3 regions of the Rhodoferax sp. BAB1 genome follow, and region 2 is predicted to be linked to each of the others. Evidence: predicted binding sites of a transcription regulator. Region 2 holds the regulator's gene; each other region holds the start of a gene.
The links. Region 2 encodes FNR, which switches genes on or off when oxygen is low (the NO sensors DNR and NnrR bind a similar motif). Its sites were predicted from a motif close to TTGATNNNNATCAA; they were not measured.

Region 1 (3,228 bases), 1.8 Mb from region 2:
TATTACTACCCCGGGCAGGACCACGGCAAGCTGAAAGATGAGATGCGCAGCTACATCGACCGCGGCTACACCGTGGTGAAGAAGAAGATCGGCGGCGCCTCGCTGGACGAGGATCTGCGTCGTATCGACTCGATCCTGAGCGTGCTGCAGGACGGACAGAAGCTTTGCGTGGATGCCAACGGCCGCTTCGACCTGGACACCGCCATCCAGTACGCCAAGGCCCTGTCCCGGTACGACCTCTTCTGGTACGAAGAGGCGGGCGACCCGCTGGACTTCGAATTGCAGGCCACGCTGCGCAACTATTACAAGAACCCGATGGCGACCGGCGAAAACCTGTTCTCCATGCAGGATGCGCGCAACCTGATCCGTTATGGCGGCATGCGCCCCGACCGTGACTGGCTGCAATTCGATTGCGCACTGAGCTACGGCCTCGTCGAATACCTGCGCACCCTCGACATGCTCAAGGAGCACGGCTGGTCGCCCAGCCGCTGCATCCCGCACGGGGGACACCAGATGTCACTGAACATCGCCGCCGGCCTGGGCTTGGGCGGCAATGAGTCCTACCCGGACCTGTTCCAGCCCTTCGGCGGTTTCCCCGATGGCGTGAAGGTGGTCGACGGCCATGTGACCCTGCCCGATCTGCCGGGCATCGGCTTCGAGGGCAAGGCCGATCTGTACAGCCATATGCAGGCACTCTCTGCCTGATCCCGCCCGGGCGCAGGCGGGGTGCCGGCGCAGGACTCAGGCCTGGCCGTTCATCTTGTCGTGTTTCAGGAAATACTGCTTGGCCATGGCCACCAGCTGGCCGTCGCTCGGGTGGTCGCTGGTCACGACGCCGACGATGGCCTGGTCGATGGCCTTGTCGTGGCGTGCGCAATGCGCCTTGAACTCGTCCTTGGCCTGGGCCGGACCGGTCACCAGGATCTCGTGCACGCCCTTGAGGGCCTCGGCGATCGAGTGGTAGTAGGTCTCGTCGTGCGAGGCGTGGCCGCCCGCAGGGCTGTGGTGACCGCTGGCGCTGTCGCCGCGCCCTGAACCCTGGTGCGAGCCGGTGTGGCCGCCGGTGGCCTTGTGGTGGCTGCGCGATTTGATCTTCTGCGCGGCAATGTGCTCGCGATCGAACAGGATGACGTGGGCTTCGGAGCGGTCGAGCCAGACGATGGCGTGAAAGGTAGGCATGGTGGGTTCTTTCTCGGGGTCGTGAAAAGGTGAAGGGCGCGCGTTTCAGGCGCGCCGGCTGTGTTCCAGTTTGTCCTGGCAGGCGATGCAGCGCGGCGTCTCGGGCGCCGCGTGCAGGCGCGCGGCCGGGATGTCGGTGCCGCAATCGGTGCACACGCCATAGGTTCCGGCCTCGATGCGCTTGAGGGCGGCGTCCACGGCGTCGAGTTCGGCGCTCTCGCGGGCATCGAGCGTGAACTCCAGCTCGCGTTCGGTTTCCAGCTGGGCGCGTGAATCTTCCTTCTGCCCGCCGAAGTGCTCGGCCGAGGCCTGCGCGCGGCCGACGTTGCCGCCGCGCAGGCTGGCCAGCTGGGCCAGCAGGGTGCTGCGCTGTTGCAGCAATTGCTGCTTGAAGGGGGCGGTGATCTGGGTGCTCATGTCGGTCTCTCCATCAGGTATGGGTCCATCATGCGCTTGCACTCTGCGCCCGTCTTTGACACAGGTCAAGGCCGGTGCCGGCTGCGGTCCGGGCCGCGTGGGGGATAATGCGGAACCATGCAGACCCTGCGCCACGCCCGTTTCCTCGCCCGCCTCGTGCTGGTGTGGTTTGCGCTCGCGCTGGGTGTGGCCATCGCCTCGCCCCTGGTGAACCCGCAGTCCATCGAACTGGTCTGCGCCAGCGGCGGCGCCATGAAGCTGATCGTCAAGAGCGATGACGGCAGCCAGTCCACGTCCAGCCACACGCTGGATTGCCCCCTGTGTGCCACGACCGGTGCGCCACCACCCCTGGCCCAGTTGCCGCTGTCCCTGCCCTCGGCCCTGGCGCAGGCCTTGCGCCCTCTCACCGCGGCCCACATCGCCAGCCGCACCGCCGCGCCGCTGCCACCGCGCGGCCCGCCCGCACTCTCCTGAAATAGCAAGCTTGTGGTGCCTGATGCCCGCCTTTGCGCGGCAGCAGGCCGTCTCTGGTTTTTCAGGAGCAGGAATTGGCTTACTCCCTATGGGCCCGGGCCTCTTGGCCGGTGGCCGCGCTGTCACTGGTGCTCATGTTGCTGGTTTCCGGCTGTCAGCGCGCGGATGACGCCGCGCCATCGGCCAGTTTTCGCGGCATGGACATCACGGGTGCCAGCTACGGCCGTGATCTCCGTCTGCGCGATCCCGATGGGCGGGAACGCACGCTGGCCGATTTCCGGGGCAAGGCGGTGCTGCTGTACTTCGGTTTCACCCAGTGCCCCGACGTCTGCCCCACGGCCCTGAGCCGGGCGGTCGAGGCCAGGCGGCTGCTGGGTCCGGAAGGCGAGCGCCTGCAGGTGATTTTCGTCACCCTCGATCCCGAGCGCGACGCGGCTACTGTGCTGCGGGACTACACCGCCGCCTTCGACCCGACCTTTCTCGGCCTGTCTGGCGACCCGCAAGCCACACGCGGGACGGCCGACGACTTCAAGGTCTATTACAGGAAGGTGCCAACCGGCGGCTCCTACACCATGGACCACTCGACCCTGTCCTATGCCTTCGATCCGCAGGGGCGACTGCGCCTGGCCTTGCGCCACGAGCAGAACGCCCTGGACTACGCCCACGACCTGCGCCTGCTGCTGCAGGGCCGGTAATCCAGTGACCCATTTCGCGCCTTATCAATTTTTCAACGACATCACCATGAAATACCTCTCCACTCTCTTTTTCGTGCTGGCCCTGTCCATCGGCAGTGCACTTGCCCCAGCCTGGGCCGGCGACACCGACCCGCTCTTCATCAACCTCACCACCGATGAGCCGCACAGCGCCAGCATGGCCATGACCTTCGGCCTGCACCAGCATGAAAACGGCCATCCCCTGACGATCTTCCTCAATGACAAATCGGTGCTGATCGGCGCCAGCAGCCAGGCCGGCAAATTCGCCGCCCAGCAGAGGATGCTGGCCGAACTCATGAACAAAGGGGCCGTGGTGCTGGTCTGCCCCATGTGCATGAAGCACTACGGCGTGGCCGAGGCCGATCTGCTGCCGGGCCTGCAGGTCAGCAACCGAAAACTCTCGGGCGACGCCCTGTTCCGCGACAACACCCGGTCGATCAGCTGG
Region 2 (3,228 bases):
CGACCGGTATCGACATCCGCAAGGGACTGCAGTACGAGTGCATAGGCTGCGGCGCCTGCGCCGACGTCTGTGACACCGTGATGGACAAGATGGGCTACGCACGTGGCCTGGTCAAGTACTCGACGCAGAACGCCATCAAGAACAAGTGGACGCAGGCCGAGACCTGGAAACACGTGTTCCGTCCGCGGGTGCTGGTCTACACCTCCATCCTGGCCGGGGTCTGCATCGCCATGCTGGTGAGCCTGGCGATGCGCACGCCCTTCAAGGTGGACGTGGTGCGCGACCGCGGCGTGATGGCGCGCATCGTGGCCGGTGGCATGATCGAGAACGTCTACCGCCTGCAGATCATGAACGCCACCGAATCCGACCAGCACTACCGCCTGACGGTCAGCGGCCTGCCGGGCCTGGCGCTGGCCTCCGAGGAAGAGGTCGTGGTCGACTCCACGCAGTCACGCTGGGTCGCGGTGCGCCTGCAGCTGCCCTACGAGGCGGCGGCGGCCGGTACCCACCCCATTCATTTCGAGATCACGGCACGCGACAGCTCGGCGAAATTGCGCGAGAAGTCGGTGTTCCTGGTACCCCGTTGAGGAGCCAAGCGCATGAACGATCAAAGCCGCACGACACCACCCGAACCCTGGTGGAAGTTTGGCCATGTCTGGCTGGTGCTGGCCGGCCCGGTCATCGTGGTGATCGCCGGTTTCATCACGCTCTACCTGGCCGTGAGCCGCCCCGACCCCGTGCTCAGCCCGGACTATTACCGCCAGGGCATCGAGATCAACAAGACGCTGGCCACCGATCCGGCCAGCCTGGCGCCGGCCGTGCAGGCACGCAACCACGCGGCCACCGGCACACCGCCAGCGGTCACCAAGCCTTGAAGGCGCTCACATGAGGAGGGCACGATGAAACTGCAAAAGTTCATGTGGATTGCCTGGCCGGCCTTTCTGGTCGCCGGGCTGCTGGAAATGCTGGTGTTCGCCATGGTCGATCCGCATGACCTGCACTGGTTCGGCCAGCCGGTCGAGCTGTCGCGCCAGGGCATCTACACCATTGCCTTCTTCGTCTTCTGGGGCATCACCATGCTGTCCAGCGCGCTCACGACGCTGCTGGCCATGTCGCCCTTCGAGCTCAACCAGTGCCCGCTGCCGCAGGACGAGCGGCCCGAGGGCTGCCCCAAACAGGAAGGCTGCTGCTGAAGGAGCGGGGACCGTGCGGCCTCAGTGGCACTCGGTCTGGTGGTTGACCAGACGGGTCAGGGCTTCGGTGTCGAGGATGCGCACATGGCGCTGCTTGACCTCGACGATACCGTCTTCCACGAACTTTGAGAAAGTGCGGCTGACGGTCTCGAGTTTCAGACCCAGGTAGCTGCCGATTTCCTCCCGTGTCATGCGCAGGATCAGCTCGGACTGCGAGAACCCCCGCGCGTGCAGGCGCTGCACCAGGTTCAGCAGGAAGGCCGCCAGCCGTTCCTCGGCGCGCATGCTGCCCAGCAGCAGCATGACGCCGTGCTCGCGCACGATCTCGCGGCTCATGATCTTGTGCACATGGCGCTGCAGGCCATTGATCTCGCGCGACAGGTCCTCGATGCGGTCGAAGGGCATGACGCAGACCTCGGCATCCTCCAGCGCCACGGCATCGCAGGTATGGTGGTCGTTGACGATGCCGTCCAGGCCGATGATCTCGCCGGCCATCTGGAAGCCGGTCACCTGGTCGCGCCCGTCTTCCGAGGCGACGCAGGTCTTGAAAAAGCCGGTCCGGATGGCGTAGAGCGAGTTGAATTTCTCGCCGTTGCGGAAGAGGGCGGTGCCGCGCTTGATCTTGCGGCGGTTGGCCACCATGGCGTCGAGGCGGTCGATTTCATCGTTGCTCAGGCCCATGGGCATGCAGAGCTCGCGCAGGTTGCAGTTGGAGCAGGCAACTTTGATCGTTTGCGGATTCATGCTCTGTATTTTGACATCGGACATCGTGGCTCCCTGGAGCAGGTTCGGACTTGCAGCCGCTACCTTAGCAGCATTTGATGCACATCAAGATGAATTTTGCCCATTCCCGGCACAGTGGCATCCATGAATGTCGCTACCGTCGAGCCCGTCTCTGCCGAACTGCTGCGTCGCCACGACGTGGCCGGACCGCGCTACACCTCCTATCCGACGGCGGACCGTTTTGTCGAGGCATTCGGTGCCGACGACTACGTGCGCGCCCTGCAACAGCGCCGCTCCGGCGCCGCGGCGCTGGTGCTGCCGCTTTCGCTGTACGTGCACATTCCTTTTTGCGAGTCGCTGTGTTACTACTGCGCCTGTAACAAGATCATCACCAAACACCATGACCGCGCGGCCGAGTACCTGCGTTACCTGGGCCGCGAGGTGGACCTGCACACGGCCCAATTGGGCGTGGGCCAGACCGTCACCCAGCTGCACCTGGGCGGCGGCACCCCGACCTTCCTGAGCGACGCCGAGTTGCGCGAACTCATGGCCATGCTCAGGCGCAGCTTCAACCTGGCGCCAGGCGGCGAATACTCGATCGAGGTCGACCCGCGCACCATCGATGCCAGGCGCCTGGACACCCTGGCGGAGCTGGGCTTCAACCGTCTGAGTTTCGGAGTGCAGGATTTCGACCCGGCCGTGCAGAAGGCGGTGCACCGCGTGCAGCCGGCCGAGCAGGTCTTTGCCCTGGTGCAGGCCGCGCGCGAGCGCGGCTTCGACTCGGTCAACGTGGACCTGATCTACGGCCTGCCGCAGCAGACGCCGGAATCCTTCGCCCGCACGATCCAGCAGGTCAACGAACTGCGGCCGGACCGCATCGCCCTGTACGCCTATGCCCACCTGCCCGAGCGCTTCAAGCCGCAGCGCCGCATCGCCATCGCCGAGTTGCCGGGCGCGGCGGGCAAGGTGGCCATGCTGACCGATGCCATGGCGCGTTTCATGGGGGCGGGTTATGTCTACGTGGGCATGGATCACTTCGCCCTGCCCAACGATGCCCTGGCCGTGGCCAAGCGCCAGGGCCGGCTGCACCGCAATTTCCAGGGTTACAGCACCCAGCCCGACTGTGACCTGATCGGCCTGGGCGTCTCGTCCATCGGCCGCATCGGCGCCACCTACAGCCAGAACGCCAAGACGCTGGAGGAGTACTACGACGCCATCGACCACGGCCGCTTTGCGGTGGTGCGCGGCCTGGCGCTCTCGCGCGATGATCTCGTGCGCCGTGCCGTCATCATGGCGCTGATGTGCCAGGGAG
Region 3 (3,228 bases), 570 kb from region 2:
GCTCGGAGACCTTGGCCAGGTCGCCCTTGCGGGTCAACTCGGTGATCTGGACCTTGACCTTCTCGATCTCTTCGCGCACATGCTGGCTGCCCTGGGCCTGGGCCTTCTCGGCTTTCCAGATCTCGTCGTAGTCGGCGATCTCCTTCTGCAGCTTGCCGATCTCTTCCTGGATCAGTTCCAGGCGCTTTTGCGAGGCCTCGTCCTTTTCCTTTTTCATGGCCTCGCGCTCGATCTGCAACTGGATCAGGCGGCGGTCGAGCTTGTCCATGACTTCGGGCTTGGAGTCGATCTCGATCTTGATCTTGGCGGCAGCCTCGTCGATCAGGTCGATGGCCTTGTCGGGCAGGAAGCGATCGGTGATGTAGCGGTGGCTCAGCTCGGCCGCGGCCACGATGGCCGGGTCGGTGATGTCGACGCCGTGGTGCACCTCGTATTTCTCCTGCAGGCCGCGCAGGATGGCGATGGTCTGCTCCACCGTGGGCTCGCCCACCAGCACCTTCTGGAAACGACGCTCCAGCGCGGCGTCCTTCTCGATGTACTTGCGGTATTCGTCCAGCGTGGTGGCGCCGATGCAGTGCAGTTCACCCCGCGCCAGCGCGGGCTTGAGCATGTTGCCGGCGTCCATGGCGCCTTCGGCCTTGCCCGCACCCACCATGGTGTGCAGCTCGTCGATGAAAAGGATGATGCGGCCTTCGTCCTGCGCCACTTCCTTGAGCACGGCTTTCAGGCGCTCCTCGAACTCGCCGCGGTACTTGGCGCCGGCCAAGAGGCCCGCCATGTCCAGCACCAGCACGCGCTTGTCGCGCAGGGTCTCGGGTACTTCGCCGTTGACGATGCGCTGGGCCAGGCCTTCGACGATGGCGGTCTTGCCCACGCCGGGCTCGCCGATCAGCACGGGGTTGTTCTTGCTGCGGCGTTGCAGCACCTGGATGGCGCGGCGGATCTCGTCGTCGCGGCCGATCACCGGATCCAGCTTGCCGGAACGGGCGCGCTCGGTCAGGTCCAGGGTGTATTTCTTCAGGGCTTCGCGCTGGCCTTCGGCCTCCGGGTTGTCCACGGACTGGCCGCCGCGCACGGCTTCGATGGCGCTCTCAAGGCTCTTGCGGGTCAGGCCGTTGGCCTTGGCCAGGTGGCCGATGTCGCCCTTGTTGTCTGCCACGGCCAGCAGGAAGAGTTCGCTGGCGACGTACTGGTCGCCACGCTTGATGGCCTCTTTCTCGGCCGCCTGCAGCAGGCTGACCATGTCGCGGCCGACCTGCACCTGCTCCTGGCCTTCCACTTGCGGCAGCTTCTTCATGGCCGCCTCGGCGGCGGCCTGCAGGCCCTGCACGTTGACGCCGGCACGGGCCAGCAGGGCCTTGGGGCCGTCCTGCTGCTGCAGCATGGCCACCAGCAGGTGGGCCGGTTCGATATAGGCGTGGTCATTGCCCAGGGCCAGCGTCTGCGCTTCGCCCAAGGCTTCCTGGAATTTGGTGGTGAGTTTGTCGATCCGCATGAAATCCTCCGGTTGCAGCCCAGCTTTGGGTGCATGGTAGAGATTTCAAGTCATGGGAGCGATTTCTTTCTTGACCGGCATCAAATATGTGTTGGCCCGGCAGGCTTCGGTGCCATGCCGGCTGGGTTGGCACGTCGGCGAAATGCGGACTTCCCAGGTGCGCCAGCCGCTCAGGAAGGAGTCGGGGGTGCGGGGACGTCCGGACGCAGGCGCCATTCGCGGTCGCCCTCGCGGCGGCGGACCCGCACGGTGTTGACGAAAAGATGTCAGCACCCAGACCTGCGACGTCCGCGAGCGTGCGCCGGAGTACGGATCTCCCCGTACCCCCGGCGTGCCAACCAGGCCGGCGTGGCGCCAGCCTAAAGTAGAAACTCAGGACGGCTTGACAGCCTCCTGCGAGAACCCGGCCACGCGCTTGTAGTTCTCGGAGATCTGGCGCAGCTCTTCCTGGCTGATCAGGTCATCGATATGGCGGAAGGGCTTGCCGCCGCTGAGTTCATCGACCTTGATGTTGATGAAGTCCGGCGGCGTGCTGCGGTTGGTGCGCACCACACGCGCGGTGGGTTCCACCCGGGCCTGGTCGTAGATCTGCAGGGCGGCCTGCGCATCGGGGGTGACGGCCAGCAGCTCGGCCAGGGTGCGCGCGTCGATCAGGCCCTGGGCCGCGCCATTGGAGCCGCGCGGGTACATGGGGTGGGCGGCGTCGCCCATGAAGGTGACGCGGCCGAAAGTCCAGCGGGCCACCGGGTCCTTGTCGACCATGGGGTACTCGAGGATGTGCTGGGCATTGGCGATGAGGGCGGGCACATCGAGCCAGTCGAACTTCCAGTCGGCGTAGATGGCCTCGAAGTCGGCCTTGTTGCCCGGGCGGTTCCAGTCGTTCATGGCCTCGCCCTCGTGCTGGATCTCGGCCATCCAGTTGATGAGCTGATTACCCTGCCCGTCCACGTTGTCGACGATGGGGTAGATCACCAGCTTGCCGGTGTGAATCGACCCCACGCGCATATAACTCTTGCCCGTCAGGATGGGCTTGTGCACGGTGACACCGCGCCAGGTGTTGATGCCGGCGAAGGCCACTTTCTCGTCCGGGTAGAACTGGCGGCGGATGGTGGAGTTCACGCCGTCGCAGGCGATGACGATGTCGGCGCGCACGCTGGGGCGCTTGTTCCCTTTGGTATCGACGAAGTGCACGGTGGCGCCCATGGCGTCCTGCTCGACGCCGGTGCAGCGGTGGTCGGTGTGGATGCGGGCCGGGCCGATGCGGGCCAGCGCCTCCTCGAACAGGATGCGGTGCAGCTTGCCGCGGTGGATGCCCACCTCCGGAAAAGGATAACCGGCATGCCGTCCGCGCGGCTCCCGGTAGATGTACTGGCCGTAGCGGTTGAAGAACACGCTCTCCAGGTTCTCGATGCCCACGGCCTCCAGCTTGCTTTGCACGCCCAACGCGGCCAGCTCGCGCATGGCGTGCGGCAGCAGGGTGATGCCCACACCCAGTTCCTTCACCTCGGGCACAGCCTCGTACACCTCGCAGGCGATGCCGCGCTGGTGCAGGGACAGGGCCAGGCCCAGACCGGCCACACCGCCGCCCACGATGGCGATGCGGGTGTCCTGATGCAGCTCACCCATGGGCTTACTCTGCCTGGATGTTGTTGCGCCGGATGACGGCGCCCCAGCGCGGGTAGTCCCGGTTCACGATGTTGCCCAGCTCGGCCGAGCTGGACGATTCGGCCAGC

Region 1: the regulator FNR is predicted to act here: its motif matches at 1,652-1,665, upstream of HTY51_RS15140 (TraR/DksA family transcriptional regulator).
Region 3: the regulator FNR is predicted to act here: its motif matches at 1,566-1,579, upstream of clpB (ATP-dependent chaperone ClpB).

Annotation. Positions count from the first base shown of each region.
Region 1 covers NZ_CP054424.1:3,138,871-3,142,098, reverse strand. The annotation lists gene HTY51_RS15150 (mandelate racemase/muconate lactonizing enzyme family protein) at 1-705, shown strand, start outside; gene HTY51_RS15145 (hypothetical protein) at 742-1,179, opposite strand; gene HTY51_RS15140 (TraR/DksA family transcriptional regulator) at 1,225-1,596, opposite strand; gene HTY51_RS15135 (DUF2946 family protein) at 1,714-2,070, shown strand; gene HTY51_RS15130 (SCO family protein) at 2,205-2,765, shown strand; gene HTY51_RS15125 (DsrE family protein) at 2,812-3,228, shown strand, end outside.
Region 2 covers NZ_CP054424.1:1,318,137-1,321,364, forward strand. The annotation lists gene ccoG (cytochrome c oxidase accessory protein CcoG) at 1-587, shown strand, start outside; gene HTY51_RS06395 (FixH family protein) at 600-875, shown strand; gene HTY51_RS06400 (hypothetical protein) at 900-1,193, shown strand; gene fnr (fumarate/nitrate reduction transcriptional regulator Fnr) at 1,215-1,937, opposite strand; gene hemN (oxygen-independent coproporphyrinogen III oxidase) at 2,061-3,228, shown strand, end outside.
Region 3 covers NZ_CP054424.1:1,883,873-1,887,100, forward strand. The annotation lists gene clpB (ATP-dependent chaperone ClpB) at 1-1,495, opposite strand, end outside; gene HTY51_RS09025 (flavin-dependent oxidoreductase) at 1,868-3,121, opposite strand; gene HTY51_RS09030 (tripartite tricarboxylate transporter substrate binding protein) at 3,126-3,228, opposite strand, start outside.